Regions from separate parts of the Cryobacterium sp. Y62 genome, predicted to be linked through region 3. Evidence: riboswitches for the same ligand, from Rfam matches in the RefSeq annotation. Region 3 holds a riboswitch; each other region holds the start of a gene.
The links. A riboswitch is a leader RNA that binds a small molecule or an ion and turns the genes downstream of it on or off. The one in region 3 is predicted to bind thiamine pyrophosphate.
Positions count from the first base shown of each region.

Region 1: it holds a riboswitch for thiamine pyrophosphate, as region 3 does, so the genes downstream of both, CXY71_RS14885 (YkoF family thiamine/hydroxymethylpyrimidine-binding protein) here and CXY71_RS03125 (ECF transporter S component) in region 3, are expected to answer to the same signal.
Region 2: it holds a riboswitch for thiamine pyrophosphate, as region 3 does, so the genes downstream of both, CXY71_RS09455 (ECF transporter S component) here and CXY71_RS03125 (ECF transporter S component) in region 3, are expected to answer to the same signal.

Region 1 covers NZ_PJJK01000115.1:145,666-150,355, reverse strand. Annotated here, with positions in the region: gene CXY71_RS14895 (ABC transporter ATP-binding protein) at 1-959, opposite strand, end outside; gene CXY71_RS14890 (ECF transporter S component) at 952-1,566, opposite strand; gene CXY71_RS14885 (YkoF family thiamine/hydroxymethylpyrimidine-binding protein) at 1,556-2,188, opposite strand; TPP riboswitch at 2,206-2,316, opposite strand; gene CXY71_RS14880 (PadR family transcriptional regulator) at 2,457-2,798, shown strand; gene CXY71_RS14875 (hypothetical protein) at 2,795-3,706, shown strand; gene CXY71_RS14870 (hypothetical protein) at 3,742-4,515, shown strand; gene CXY71_RS14865 (hypothetical protein) at 4,521-4,690, opposite strand, start outside.
Region 2 covers NZ_PJJK01000105.1:10,738-15,427, reverse strand. Annotated here, with positions in the region: gene CXY71_RS09470 (ABC transporter permease) at 1-460, shown strand, start outside; gene dinB (DNA polymerase IV) at 686-1,900, shown strand; gene CXY71_RS09460 (hypothetical protein) at 1,927-2,253, shown strand; gene CXY71_RS20690 (hypothetical protein) at 2,319-2,540, opposite strand; TPP riboswitch at 2,584-2,693, shown strand; gene CXY71_RS09455 (ECF transporter S component) at 2,727-3,377, shown strand; gene CXY71_RS09450 (ABC transporter ATP-binding protein) at 3,381-4,690, shown strand, end outside.
Region 3 covers NZ_PJJK01000078.1:18,186-22,875, reverse strand. Annotated here, with positions in the region: gene CXY71_RS03135 (energy-coupling factor transporter transmembrane protein EcfT) at 1-596, opposite strand, end outside; gene CXY71_RS03130 (ABC transporter ATP-binding protein) at 605-2,140, opposite strand; gene CXY71_RS03125 (ECF transporter S component) at 2,144-2,758, opposite strand; TPP riboswitch at 2,835-2,956, opposite strand; gene moeB (molybdopterin-synthase adenylyltransferase MoeB) at 3,073-4,236, opposite strand; gene CXY71_RS03115 (thiazole synthase) at 4,239-4,690, opposite strand, start outside.

The sequences.
Region 1 (4,690 bases), on a different contig from region 3:
GGCGCGCGGACGCGAGCTCCACCTCCGCGATCAATGGTCAAATCCGTAGCGGTCAGAACGTTCCGGCCGAAGTTCTGGCGTCTCCCCAAAGCTCTGACCGGCTCGCCGAGTGACCGAATGCCGGCGCGCACGGCGGGCTCCCCCAACCCGCCGGAGCAACCGGTGACGGCGAGCAATTCAGTTTCGAGAGGCAGCCAGCATCCGTTTCGATTAAGCGACGGCCCGTGCTGGGCGAGCACGTCGACCGTGGGGCCATCGGCAATGACGGTTCCGGCCTCGCCGAGCACGAGGGCGCGCGGCGGCAGCCCAGCGATACCCCCCGTGCCTGCGAACTCGTCGATGCGGTGTTCGACCAGCACGACGGCCGGCCGGTAGGTGTCGACGGCCGAACGGATGGCGCGGCGCACGGCGCCAAGGCCCGCCGCGTCGAGCATCGAGGTGGGTTCGTCCAGCAAGAGCACGGCCGGTTCGGCGATGAGGGTGGCGGCGAGGGCAATGCGCTGGCCTTCCCCACCGGACAGCTGCGCGGTGGACCGGTGTCGCAGCATTCGTGCCTGCACAGCGTCAAGCGCGCGATCGATGCGAGCTGAAATGAGCGCCGGGTCGATACAGCGGTTTTCGAGCGGCAGCGCGAGTTCCTGTTCGACATCGGGCAGGCAGACCGACGACGAGGGGTCTTGCGCGACCACGCCGACGAGCCGGGACAGCTCGACGACGGAGGTATCGGCGGTGAACGTCCGGCCCAAGTGCACACTGCCGCCGAGGGAGGCCACGACCGAGTGCGGAATGACACCGGTGATGGTCTGCAACAGGGTTGATTTACCCGAGCCGGAGGCGCCGACCACGATGAGCTGCTCGCCCGGTGCGAGGCGCACCGACACGTCGGTCAGTACCGCATCCTGCCGACGCGGGAATCGCACCGATACGTCCTGCAGCGTCAGGATATCGGTCTCAGGCATGGGCGAGACGGTCGCGGCCGATCGCGAAGTTGTCGACGACGCCGGTCTTGTCGAGGGCATCGACGATGATTTTGGCGAACAGCCCGCCGATAATCACGCCGGAGATCAGCTGGATGGCGAGGCGCAGCAAAAAGATCTCCTGGCCGTACCAGCCAGAGCGAAATGCCGAGTAGAAGAACACCAGCCCGGCGCCGAGCAGCCCCGAGAGCGCGTAGGTTCGCCAGCTGTAGTTGCGGTATCGGGTGAGAGCGAACGGAATCTCGCTGCCGGCGCCCTGAATGGCGGCGCCGACGAAGAGCAGCGGCCCAACCATGGAACCGAGAAAGACGACCTCGATCACCGAAGCGATCACCTCCGCAAAGATGCCGGCGAACGGGCGTCGTACGATGGCGATCGCGATCGGGGCGACGAGCAGCCAGGAGCCGAGCAGAAAGTGCTGCGCGAGGTCGCCGGCCGGACCCATCGCGATCGACAGGGCGGTCCAGGCCTGCACGAAAATCCAGTACAGAAAGCCGAACACGACACCGAGCACGACGACAAGAACGAGATCTTTCAGGCTCCAACGCTTATTGTGAGCGGATGCCGGCCGGCTTAGGTCAGGACGCATTGGAATTCACGCTCGGGCTGTTGATGGAAATCGTCGCGTGGGTCGCCACGTGCTGCACGGTTCGGCCGGCCACGATCCAGCCGGCGGCGATGACCTGCAGCACCAGGGCGAGGTCGCCCTCGAGCCGGGTGACGAAGTGTTCGCTGTGCACAGCGAGCCCGGAGCTCTTGGCGCTGTCGATCGCAGCGTAGATGTCGCGCATGTGATCTGCGGAACCGGCGTCGTCTTCCAGTGGATAGAGTGCCCATTCCGCGACGGCGTGCACGCCGGTGGGGGCGAGGTCCACGACCTCGGCGAACAGTCCGCCGGTGGGCGGCAGGGCGCAGGTGACCTCGCCGGGGCATCCTCGGGAGAATTGCACCGTTGCCGTCACGTGGGCGCCGCTGCGGCTTGCGCCCGCCACGACCTGGCTGACGTAACGCAGCAGATCGGGTTCGGCGCCCGATAGGTAGGTGCTGACGACGCCGGTCTGGGTGGTGAGCCCGGTGGAGTCGGCCGCCTTCAAAGCGCCGAGAATGACGGCGGCATAGTCGTCGCGCATGACGGCGAGGGTGAGGCGCGCGCCAATGCCGAATTCTGCCGGGGTGGCGGTGAAAATTGGAGTTGGAATGATCGTGCCCATTTCTTTCGTGGGGGCACGGGAATGACGAGTCAGCCTCCCTGCGCTGGCATGATCCAGATCAGGTTCGACGGTCGAAGCCTCTGCAGCTTCCTCTCAGCCCGATTAATCGGACTCCCGTGTTGATACAACGCAAGTATGGCATGCCCTAGCCGGGTCGAGGTCGCAAAGGTTGGTGGCCCGGGCTCGGCGCGCGAAAGCCGAGCCGGGCAGGGGTGCCGAGGCCATGGTTCGAGTAGACAGTCTGGCTAACTAGTGAGACTATGTAGTCATGCAACCGAAATCCTGGCCAGCCGAGTGGATGCGCGCCGCCCTCGGCCTCTGCGTGCTTCGCACGCTCGCGCCCGGCCCGACCTACGGTTACGCGATCGCCTCGGCGCTCGAATCCGCCGGCTTCGGCGTTATCAAGGGCGGCACTCTCTATCCGCTGCTGACCCGCTTTGAAGCCGCGGGCTGGATCGCCGCCGAGTGGCGACCGGGCGCCGGGGGACCGGGCCGCAAATACTTCGCGCTCACCGACTCCGGGCAGTACGAGCTCTCTGACCAATCCGGTCAGTGGAAGCTCTTCGCTACCACCGTGCATGACCATTTGCAGAAAGGGCCGGCTGCATGATGACCAGCAACCACCACGATCACGACAGCAGCGATTCGGGCAGAACTGCGGGAGGCCCCGCTGGTTCAGGCGGCGCCGCTGCGAGTGACGTCGTTTACAGCACAGCTAACGAGGAGCGCGCCGTTGCTGGCAGTGCGGGCTCGATCAGCGGCCCGGCGGGCATCCGCTCGGCTGAAACCGAGCGCGAGAGCGCAAACGCGGCCTGGCTCGATGATTTCACGATCGAACTGCGCCTGCTCGAGGTTTCCGGCAGCCTCATCGGCGATGCCGTGGCCAGTGCGGGGGAGTTTCTCGAAGATTCCGGCACGACGGCCGAGGAGTCTTTTGGCAGCGCCCAGCGCTACGCGGCCGAGCTCGACCTGCCGGCCGTTGCGAAAGCCAAGACCAATGAAGTCTTGCTGATGAGCGGCATCGGGGTGATCGGGCTGGTCGTTCTCGGCCAAACTGCGTTCCCCCTCGCGGGCGGCGACGACGGCCTAGTTGTCAGAGTGTGGTTGCTCGTGTCCCTCGTGGCGATGGCTTTGATATTGTCCTTGATACCGAGAGCCATTCCGGTGCTGCTGCGCGCGCGTTCACGCCCCTTAGTGCTGGGGATGATCTTCGCCGGAATTGTGTTTGGCGGTGCCGGTCCCGTTCTGCTCAGCGTGTGGCAGGGCCAAACGGTGTTGTTCACCGTTCCCGCGCTGCCGGTTGCCATCGCCGCCGGAATTCTGCTGGTGGTGCCTGCCATTTGGAATCAGGTGCGTCACAATCTCAGTGACGACCCCATTCTGGAACCGGGCGCGGAGCCTGATCAGCGCCCATCGCTGGGGTCGCGCCTTTTCATCGTGGTCACGAACTGGATCCTCGTATTTTATGGCGCCGTCAGCATCGTCCTCGTCTTCGTCCTCTACCCGGACAACCAGTAATGCCCGATCTCGCAATCGAAAGGCTCGGCCCAAGCATGATGACCAGCACTCCACGCGATCATGAAAGTGGCCGAAGGGGCATCCGCTCTGAACAGACGGCCACCAACGATGCCACCTGGTTCGATGAATTCACGATCGAACTGCGGCTGCTCGCCGTGCGCGGCAACGACATTGGCGACGCCGTGGCCAGCGCCCGGGAGTTTCTCGCCGATGCAGGGTCGAGCGCCGAGGAATGCTTCGGCAGCCCTAAGCGCTATGCCGCCGAGCTCAACCTGTCGACCGTTCCGCTAAAAGCGGTGAACGGTCTAGGCCTTCGGGCCGGTCTGGGGGTGTTGGGGCTTTTCGGCTTCACGCTCTCGGCGCTGCCGCTCGTGCAGGGTAAGGCGGTAAAGATCGACCCGGCAACACTTGTGGTCGTTGCTGCCGTGGGCATCGTCGCGGTACTCCTCCCGACATTTCTCAAGGTGTTCGTGCGGATGCGCCTGCGCATCTGGATGATCGTGGTCGCGGCCGTCCTGGGTTTCGGTCCCTCCATTGCGCTCAGCCTGTGGGGCGGCGCAAGGGTGCTCTTCACCGTTCCCGCACTGCCAATCGTGATCGTTTCCACGCTGCTCGTGCTTGTTCCAGCGATCTGGAGCCAGATGCGCCACTCTCCGCACGATGACCCAATCATCGAACCGGGTGGGGCACCGGAACTTCGCCCCACGGTATCGACCCGGCTGTTCCTCGGGATGATGACCTGGTCGATGGTGAACCTGTCGATTGTTGTCTGGCTGTTCGCGCTGTTGGGTGAGCCGCTCGAGCGCTAACGAGCTCAGGGGTACCCCACAAACCAGAGCAGCACAATCGCGACCGGCTGTAGCGCGACAGAAACAGCGAGCAGCCCACGCCGCAGCGGCTTCGACCTGGCGATCGCCGGGTCGCCGAGCAGCGGCGCGAGTGGCAGCAGCAGCCGAAACAGGCTTTGCTGCGGCAGAAATACGG
Region 2 (4,690 bases), on a different contig from region 3:
CGTCACCGGCATCGCACTGAACAACGCCTTTCGCACCGGCCTGGGCGTACAGCTGTCGATTTTGACGCTCATCATCGCTCACGCCACGTTCTGCATCGTGACCGTGTTCAACAACGTGATCGCCCGACTGCGCCGTCTCGGCACCAGCCTCGAAGACGCATCCTCCGATCTCGGCGCCGGTATCTGGACCACGTTTCGGCTGGTCACCTTTCCGCAATTGCGCTCGGCGCTGTTCGCCGGGGGACTGCTCGCCTTCGCCCTGAGCTTCGATGAGATCATCGTGACGACGTTCACGGCCGGGTCGAGCGTGAAGACCCTGCCGTTGTGGATTTTGGATAACCTGTTCCGACCCAACCAGGCCCCGGTCGTCAACGTCATCGCTGTGGTGCTCGTGCTCGTCTCGATCATTCCCATCTACTTTGCGCAGCGCATCGCCGGCGCCGAGAAAGTTGTGCGCTAACCGTTCCCGCGGAGAAAGAGTCAGGCCGTGCCGTCTCGTGCCACCGGGGGCTAATTCAGGAAACGCGAACCACCGGCAACCGGGCGCCACGTGTTTTCGGGGCACGAACTGATCGCCCGTCCGGATTTCCTGACTTAGCCACCAGGAACGGCCATAACGGGGCAAGGGAGGGGCATCTGGCTCTCGTTGTAGTGGATAGGCGGAGGATCGGGTTAGGGTTCTTCGGTGGGTAGACAGGATGGCAGTGGACGGCAGGTGTCGGCGGGCGACGTCGACGACCGTTCGGCGACCGTGCTGCACGTCGACCTCGACGCGTTCTTCGTATCGGTCGAGCTGCTGTCGCACCCCGAGTACGTCAACCTGCCGGTGATCGTTGGCCACCGCGGTGGCCGGTCGGTCGTCACGGCGGCGAACTACATTGCCCGCAAATACGGTGTGAACTCGGCTATGCCGATGGTGCTCGCACTGCGGCAATGCCCGAATGCCATCGTGCTCGAGCCGCACATCGGGCTCTATCGCGACTTTTCCACCCGGGTCATGAGAATTTTCGATGACGTGACCCCGCTGGTGGAACGGCTGGGCATCGACGAGGCCTTTCTCGACGTGGCCGGCGCGACCAACCTATTCGGCTCACCGGCCGTGATCGGTGAGATCATTCGTGCGCGAGTGTTCGCCGAGACCGGGCTTATCTGCTCGGTGGGCGCGGCTTCCACCAAGTTCGTCGCCAAACTCGCCTCCGGCCTGGCCAAACCCAACGGACTGCTCGTCGTTCCCGCCGAGGATACGGTCGAGTTTCTGCATCCGCTGCCTGTCGCCGCGCTGTGGGGCGTCGGGGCCGCCACCGAGCAGGCGCTGAGTCGACTCGGCCTGAAACTGATCGGAGATATCGCGCACACGCCACTGGCGGTGCTGCGCAAAGCGCTGGGGGAAGCATCCGGTCAGAAACTGTTCGACCTGTCCTGGGGTCGCGACCCGCGCGCGGTGACGCTGGAGCGGGAGGAGAAGAGCATCGGCCACGAGGTGACCTTTGAACACGATGTGACGGATGTTGACCGGTTGCGCAGCGAATTGCTGCGGCAATGCGCTCTCGTGGCGGTGCGGCTGCGGCGGGGCGATCTCGTGGCCCGGCGTGTCTCCCTCAAGCTGCGCTACACCGACTTCAGCACGGTGACCCGGTCGCGCACGCTCGCCGAACCCAGCAATGTGGGCCGGCGCATCTACGAAGAGGCGGTGGCCGCGTTCGACCTGCTGGCGGCCTCAGGTATTCGGGTGCGGCTGATCGGGGTACGTGCAGAGCAGCTTGGCACGGCATCTGGCTCGGTCGGACTCTGGGACCCGGACGAAGACTGGCGCGGCGCGGAGCTGGCCGTGGATACCGTGACCGAGCGATTCGGTGTGGGAACCGTGCGGCCCGCCTCGCACTTCAAACCTCGCCCCTGACGTCTCAGTCGCGCTAACCTGTTGGCATGACCAGCCTCCCGGAAAAACTCGCAGAAACGTTCCGTTCCGCCGGTGTGAAGTCGGCATACGGTGAACCCGTGCAGATTGATGGCGTCACCCTGGTGCCTGTCGCGCTCGCCTACTACGGCTTCGGAGGCGGTGATGCCGGTGAGGGTGGAGCTGGTTCCGGCGGGGGAGGCGGCGGCGTGTCACTGCCGATCGGCGCCTACGTCAAGTCGGGCGGTACAGCCCGGTTTGAGCCGAACGTCATCGCCCTGCTCGCCGTCGGTGTGCCATTTCTCATCGTCGCCGGTCGCGCCCTGGCCCGGGTGATCAGAGCCCTAAAGAAGTAGACGTACCCTGTGCACCTGGCCCGGGCCCGGAAAGTGGGCCCATGATAGAACATGGGCGCACGGAGCTAAGGTAGGCCCGCACCGGTGTGGCGCAACCGCCGCGCGGCGCGCGGGCGACGCCCGAATCGTCGCCGCACCCAGCGCGGAACTCTTGGGCGCAGCCAAGCGGGAAAGTGCCAGGGGCCGCTCACCGACAGACCCTGCGCTATTCGCCGCCGCCGCAGAACGAACCGGCGCATGAGCAGCAGATACAGGGCCGCCAAAACGAGCAGAACGCCGATGCTCATGTCGTGATCACCATGCCGTCAGTCTAAGCGGGGCACTATACTTAGGTACGATCACGGGAGTCCGGTACACCGGGCTGAGAGGAAGCTGAATAAGCTTCGACCGTCGAACCTGATCTGGATAATGCCAGCGCAGGGAGGCTTCTCAATCCCGTGCCCTGTATTCACCTACGGAAAGGGCACGACACAGTGCACGCTACAACGAGTTCACTCAAGCAATCTGTTTCATCACAAGCCACTAAGCGCAACTTTCGCTGGCGCGTCGTCGACATCGTCGTAGCGAGCGTCATCGGTGTCGCGAGCGGTGTTATCTTCTGGGCCTGGGGCCTCGCGTGGTCCCCGCTCAGCGCGATTCTCGCGTTCACGCCCGGGCTTGAAGGCCTTTTAGCCGGCGGCTGGCTGTTCGCCGGTGTGCTTGGGGGCCTCATCATTCGCAAGCCCGGTGCGGCTCTGTACACCGAAGTTGTTGCCGCCGTCGTCTCCATGCTGATCGGAACCCAGTGGGGATTCTCCACCCTGATCTGGGGCGTCGTTGAAGGACTCGGTGCCGAAATCATTCTGGCCCTGTTCCTCTACTCCAACTGGCGGCTCGGCGTCGCACTGCTCGCCGGTGCCGGCGCGGGTGTTGCTGTTGGATTGCTCGACACAACTCTCACGAGCTATGCGGCACTGGATTTTGGCTACAAGGCCGTCTACTTCGTCTCCGCCGTCGTCTCTGGCACGGTGCTGGCCGGGTTGCTGTCCTGGCTCGCCGTGCGCGGTCTGGCCCGAACCGGCGCCCTCAGCCGGTTCGCCGCCGGTCGGGAAGGGTCGCGCGCGCCCGCTGCCGCGATCAGCTAGCGGATGCCTGAAACTTCGCCGATCCCGCACGGCCGCGACCCGCGGATCCCGGCCGTGCGGGTTCCCTCTGCTCTGATTCGAAACCCGCAGATCCGAGCGGCGCACATTCGCGCCAGTGACTGGGGCTGGCGCCACGCCGGTCGCCACAACCAAGCGGTCTCCGGTCTTGACCTGCAGATCGAGCCCGGCGAACGGGTGCTCCTGCTTGGGGCCAGTGGTGCAGGCAAAAGTACCCTGGTGCACGCTCTCGCCGGGGTGCTCGGTGACGCCGAAGACGGCGACGAAACGGGCAGTCTGCTCATCGATGGGCATCGCGCCGCCGAGGCGCGCGGGCGGGTCGGCCTGGTGCTGCAGGACCCGGATTCTCAGGTCGTGCTCGCCCGGGTCGGCGACGACGTCGCTTTCGGCTGCGAGAATTTCGCCGTGCCGCGTGCCGAGATCTGGCCTCGGGTGCGGCAGGCCCTCACCGAGGTCGGTCTGGACCTGCCTCTTAACCATCCTACTTCAAGCCTGAGCGGTGGGCAAAAGCAGCGCCTGGCCCTGGCCGGTGTGCTCGCCATGCGGCCGGGGCTGCTGCTGCTCGACGAGCCAACCGCGAACCTCGACCCGGGCGGGGTCATCGATGTGCGGGATGCCGTCGTGCGCTCGCTCGACCACTCCGGGGCAACGTTGGTGGTCATCGAGCATCGGGTCGAGGTCTGGCAAGACGTCGTTGACCGCGTCATCGTGCTCGACCCGACGGGCGGTGTGCTCGCGGACGGTCCGACCCGCGAAATCCTGTCCAGCCAGGGTGAGCGGTTGGCGCAGGCCGGCGTCTGGGTACCCGCCCGGCCACCACGGTTTCCCACGCGGCACCCGATCCGGCATCCTGAGACCCTGCTGCGGGCGGAGGGACTCGCAGTCGGTCGCGTTCCGTTTGGCCGGCGCACGGCATCCGTTGTCGCCGATGGCATCACCTTCGACCTGCGCGCGGGCACAGCGACTGTCGTGACCGGGCCGAACGGTGCCGGAAAGTCCACCCTGGCGCTCACGCTGGCCGGGCTGCTAAAACCCGCCGGCGGGGCACTGCGAGCAAGCGATGACTTTTCAGCCGGTATCCCGGCCGAGCCGCACCGGTGGCGCTCGAAACAGCTACTCACCCGCATTGGGACGGTGTTTCAGGACCCCGAGCACCAGTTTCTGGCCGCTACCGTGCGCGATGACCTGCTGATCGGCCCGCGCGCTCTCGGGCTCAGCGTGGCCGAGCAGAGCACCCGGGTTGGTGATCTGATGCATCGACTGCGACTGGATCATCTCGCCGACGCCAACCCGTT
Region 3 (4,690 bases):
TGGCCGACGGATGCCGTGAACCGGCCCAGGAAACCGACGTTCGAGCCCACACCGCGAGCCCGGCGGGCTATGCCGAGGGTCTGCCATTCCTCGACCATGAGCCCCACCAGACGCAGCGCGGCCAACGCCCCGAGCACAAAACGATGCGGCAACCTCAGATTCTGGGCAAACGAATCGGCCAGGTCCGTCGGATCGGTGCTGGCGAGCAGAATAATGCCCGGTAGGGCGATGGCGATGCCACGCAGCACAATGGCCAGTCCCGACTCCAACGAGCCTTCAGTGAAAACCAGCGGCCCCCAATCGAACAGCACGCCCCCGGTCTTGGGAGCCAGGAGGGCCGTTCCGTAGCCGCCAACCAGTGCGGCAGCCAGAATCGGCCAGCCGCGGACGACCAGAATACGGATGCTGACCCCGGCCAGCGGCAGCACTGCCAGCTCTAAGACCAGTGCCACGGTCGCGGACGCCCAATCGATGGTCAGTAGCAGAGCCAGCGTCAGGAGCAGGGCGGCGGCGAGCTTGGACAACGGGTTGGCGTTGGCCAAAAGCCAGGTGGATCGGGGCACAGCGATGACGTCGGCGCTCACTCCAGCCCTCATGTCGGCGCTCATGCCAGGGCCTCGAGCGCGACACGGTCAGGTTCAAGGTGTAGCCGGCGCCCGCCTAGAACCTTGGTGAATTCCTCGTCGTGGGTGACGGAGACGACGGCCGTACCGGCATCCAGCAGCTCGGTGAGCAGCCCGGCCAATTCGGCCCAGGTGTTCGAGTCCTGTCCGAAGATCGGCTCGTCGAGCACCAGAACCTGCGGGCTGGCCGCGAGCACGGTGGCAACGGACAACCGACGCTTTTCGCCCCCCGACAGGGTGAACGGGTTGGCCGCGGTCAGATGCGTGAGGCAGAGCCGCTGCAGAAGGTCGTCCACGCGTTCCTCCCCCCGGCCCAGGCGCCGCGGTCCGAAGTTCAGCTCGTCCAGCACGTTGCCGGTGACGAACTGGTGCTCCGGTTCTTGAAAGACCGTGCCGATTCGAGCGATGAGCTCTGACCCGGTCCAGGCAAAGGGATCAGGCCCGGCTTCGCGGCGCAGCACGGTGGATGCGACGATCTCACCCTGGGCGGCGGGCAGGAGCCCGGCCAGAGTCAGGGCGACCGTGGATTTTCCGACGCCGTTGGGGCCGGTGATGCTCAGTACCTCCCCGGCGAACACCTCAGCCGAAAGTCCTGTTATCACGGGGGTGACCGGATGCCGCCGTCTCGGCCGTCGGCGGGAAACGCCGAGGCCTGACGCACTCAGGAGCACTGAGCGATCGGTTCCGCGCAAGCCTCCGTTCTGGTCGGTCGGCGGATTCACGCGGCTTCGGGTCTCGGGGACGAAACCCGGAACCCACACTCCGGCCTCGATCAGCATCCGGCGGGCCTGGTTCAGCACATTGGCGGGTGAACCATCGATCATGACGCCTCCGCCGGGCTCCAGAACGACAATCCGGGTCGCCACATCCGCCCAAATGGCCACTCGATGCTCGACCACAACCAGGGTCGCCCCGGTGCGGTCAAGGGTTCTCACCACCGCGTCGCGAACCTCGAGCACGCCCGCCGGGTCAAGGTTCGCCGTCGGCTCATCCAGCAGGATCAGGCCCGGCCGCATGGCCAGGATGCCGGCCAGCCCGAGGCGTTGTTTCTGGCCGCCGGACAGCCGCGAGGTCGGGTAGTCCAGCGGAAGGTTCAGTCCGACGGCGTCGAGCGATTCGTGCACCCGCCGCCAGATTTCCCCCCGGGGTACCGAGAGATTCTCCGCGCCGAATGCGACGTCGTCACCCAACCGGGAGAGGACCACCTGTGAATCCGGGTCTTGCTGCATCAGCCCGGAGCGGCCGCGCTGCTCGGCGGCCGGCCGGCCGTCGATCAGCAGGCGGCCGAATTCGGAGGCCTCCTCGTCGCCGCCGAGAACGCCGGCCAAGGCGTGGAGCAGTGTCGACTTACCAGCTCCGGAAGGGCCTAGGAGCAAAACGCGTTCCCCGGGCTCAATCGTCAGGTTCAGGTCGGCGATCGCCTTGCGGGTGCGGCCGGAATGTTGCCAGCCCCAGCCTGCGGCGGACACCATAGCTGGCCGCACCCCGTCGTTGCCGTGGTTCTTCGGGACACCCATTCGTCAGAACACGGATTCCGTCGCGGCCCGGCGGGCGGCCAGGTTGGACAGCGCGCCCGTGCGGCCAAGGCCCCGCACGGCCAGCCAGGATAACAGGCCGGCAATGACGGCCCCAGAGACGGCACCGAGAACCACGTAGACGATCTTCCAACCGAACGCCCACTCGGCGTTGCTGCTGAAGCTGGCATGGATGCCCATCGCCACACCGGCCAGCGCCCCGGCGAGCACGGCGACCGGCAGGGTGAACTTTCGGTAGCCAAACAGCGCGAAGGCCAACTCGGCCCCGACGCCCTGAATCAGGCCCGAGAGAATGACGGTGAGTCCGAAGGCCGAGCCCAGCAGTGCTTCGACGACGGCGGCCAGCAGCTCGCAGTAGAGCGCGGCCCCTGGCTTTCGGATGATCAGACCGCCGATGACGCCGGCAATCAGCCAGCCGCCGCCATAGAGTCCGCCGAGCGGCGGAAAGGCCGCCGTGATGACCGCGATGCCCGCGTATCCGGCCGACCAGGCCCAGAAGATGACGCCGACGGCGACGGATACGACGGAGGCGACGACGATATCGACGACGCGCCACTCGCGCGTCTTTTTCTTTACAACTGTGGTTTCGGTGTTGGTCATGATGTCCTCCTGAGGAAACAGGAGGGGAGAGGCATCCATCGAAAGCGGGTCTGGAATCAGGCCCGATGCCGCTGATGTCTCTGAGAACTCGACTCCCTTCGCCGGTACTAACCGGATCAGGTTCGAGGGTCTGCGTGTGAACGCACTCTCAGCGCCCGACTTCGCTCTTTGCGAGCCGGCGCTCCCCTGTCGTTATGTGGTGTTGTGGTGCCGAAAGACTCGGCAGGTCTTGTTTACACGGGGTTTCGGACGAGGTCAAATCCGCGCCGCGGCCAGCTCGCGCGTGGTCGCGAGGCATCGGCTAACTCATTTCTTTAATACGTCGGCTTGGACGGTTCAATTTCTTTCACCCATGCCAGCACTCCGCCCTGCACGTGCTGAACTCGGGTGTAGCCGCGGCGCCGGAGGTCGGCCAGCACGTCGGCCGAACGCGCGCCGGCCTTGCAGTGCAGCACGATGTCCCGATCCTGGCGCAGTTCCGGGATCATCTCTTGGGAGAGGATGTGGCCCTGCGGAATCAGCCGGGAGCCGGGGATGCTGACGATGGCGTGTTCGCCCGGCTCCCTGACGTCGATCAGATCGAAGTCACCCCGGCCGGCCTCCCGCTCGCCGAGCATCGTGGCCAGTTGGTGCACGGTTATGGTGTCTTCGACGCCCGGAACCGGTTCTGGAACCACGCCGCAGAGGAGTTCATAGTCGACCAGTTTCGTGATCGGCAGGCCGGCGGGGTCCTCACGCACGGTGATCTCTCGCCAGGACGCGGCCAGTGCATCGAACAGCAGAACGCGCCCCAGCAGGGTGCGCCCGACGCCGGTGATCAATTTCACGACCTCGGTCACCATCATGGACCCGACGGCTGCGCAGAGCATCCCGAAGACCCCACCCTCCGAGCACGACGGAACGGATCCCGCGGCGGGCGGCTCTGGGTACAGATCCCGGTAGGTCGGTCCGTGTTTCTCCCAGAAGACGCTGACCTGCCCATCGAAGCGCAAGATGGACCCCCAGACACAGGGTTTGCCGAGCAGGGCGGCGGCGTCGTTGACCAGGTAGCGCGTGGCGAAGTTGTCGGTTCCATCCACAATCAGGTCGTAGTCGGCAAACAGCGCGAGGGCGTTGGGCGAATCGAGCCGAGTGTCATGAAGCCGCACCGTGACCAGCGGGTTCAGCTCCGCGACCGCGTCACGGGCCGAATCCAGTTTGGACCGCCCCACATCCGTCACACCGTGAATCACCTGACGCTGCAGGTTACTGAGGTCGACGATGTCGTCGTCGACGATCCCGAGAGTGCCAACACCGGCGGCGGCAAGATAGAGCAGCACCGGCGAGCCAAGGCCGCCGGCGCCGATCACGAGCACCTTGGCGTTCTTCAGCCTTCGCTGGCCGAGCGTGCCGATCTCGGGAATCATGATGTGCCGAGAATAGCGTTCCATTTCCAAGGCGGTCAGGGCGGCGGCTGGTTCCGCCACAGGTGGCAGCATGCTCACAGGTCTGGGCGTCCTTCCATGGCGGAAGATGCCAGGGCGTGCTGGCGTTTCGGTATTCGCCCGGCCTGGGCGGCGAGCCGACCGGCGATGACGGCATGTTTGAAGGCCGAAGCCATTCGCACCGGATCCTGCGCCCTCGTCACGGCCGTGGCCAGAAGCACGGCGTCGCAGCCCAGCTCCATCGCCAGCGCCGCATCCGACGCCGTGCCGATTCCGGCATCGAGTACCACTGGAACGCCGGCCCGGGCCACGATCAGCTCAATATTGTGCGGGTTCAGGATGCCGAGGCCCGTGCCGATCGGGGCGCCGAGCGGCATGATGGCGACGGCTCCCAGATTCTCCAACCGCAAAGCCAGCACCGGGTCGTCGTTGGTATAGGCAAAGACCTTGAAGCCGCGGGCGACCAGCTGTTCCGTGGCGTCTACCAGCTCGACGGCATCCGGCAGCA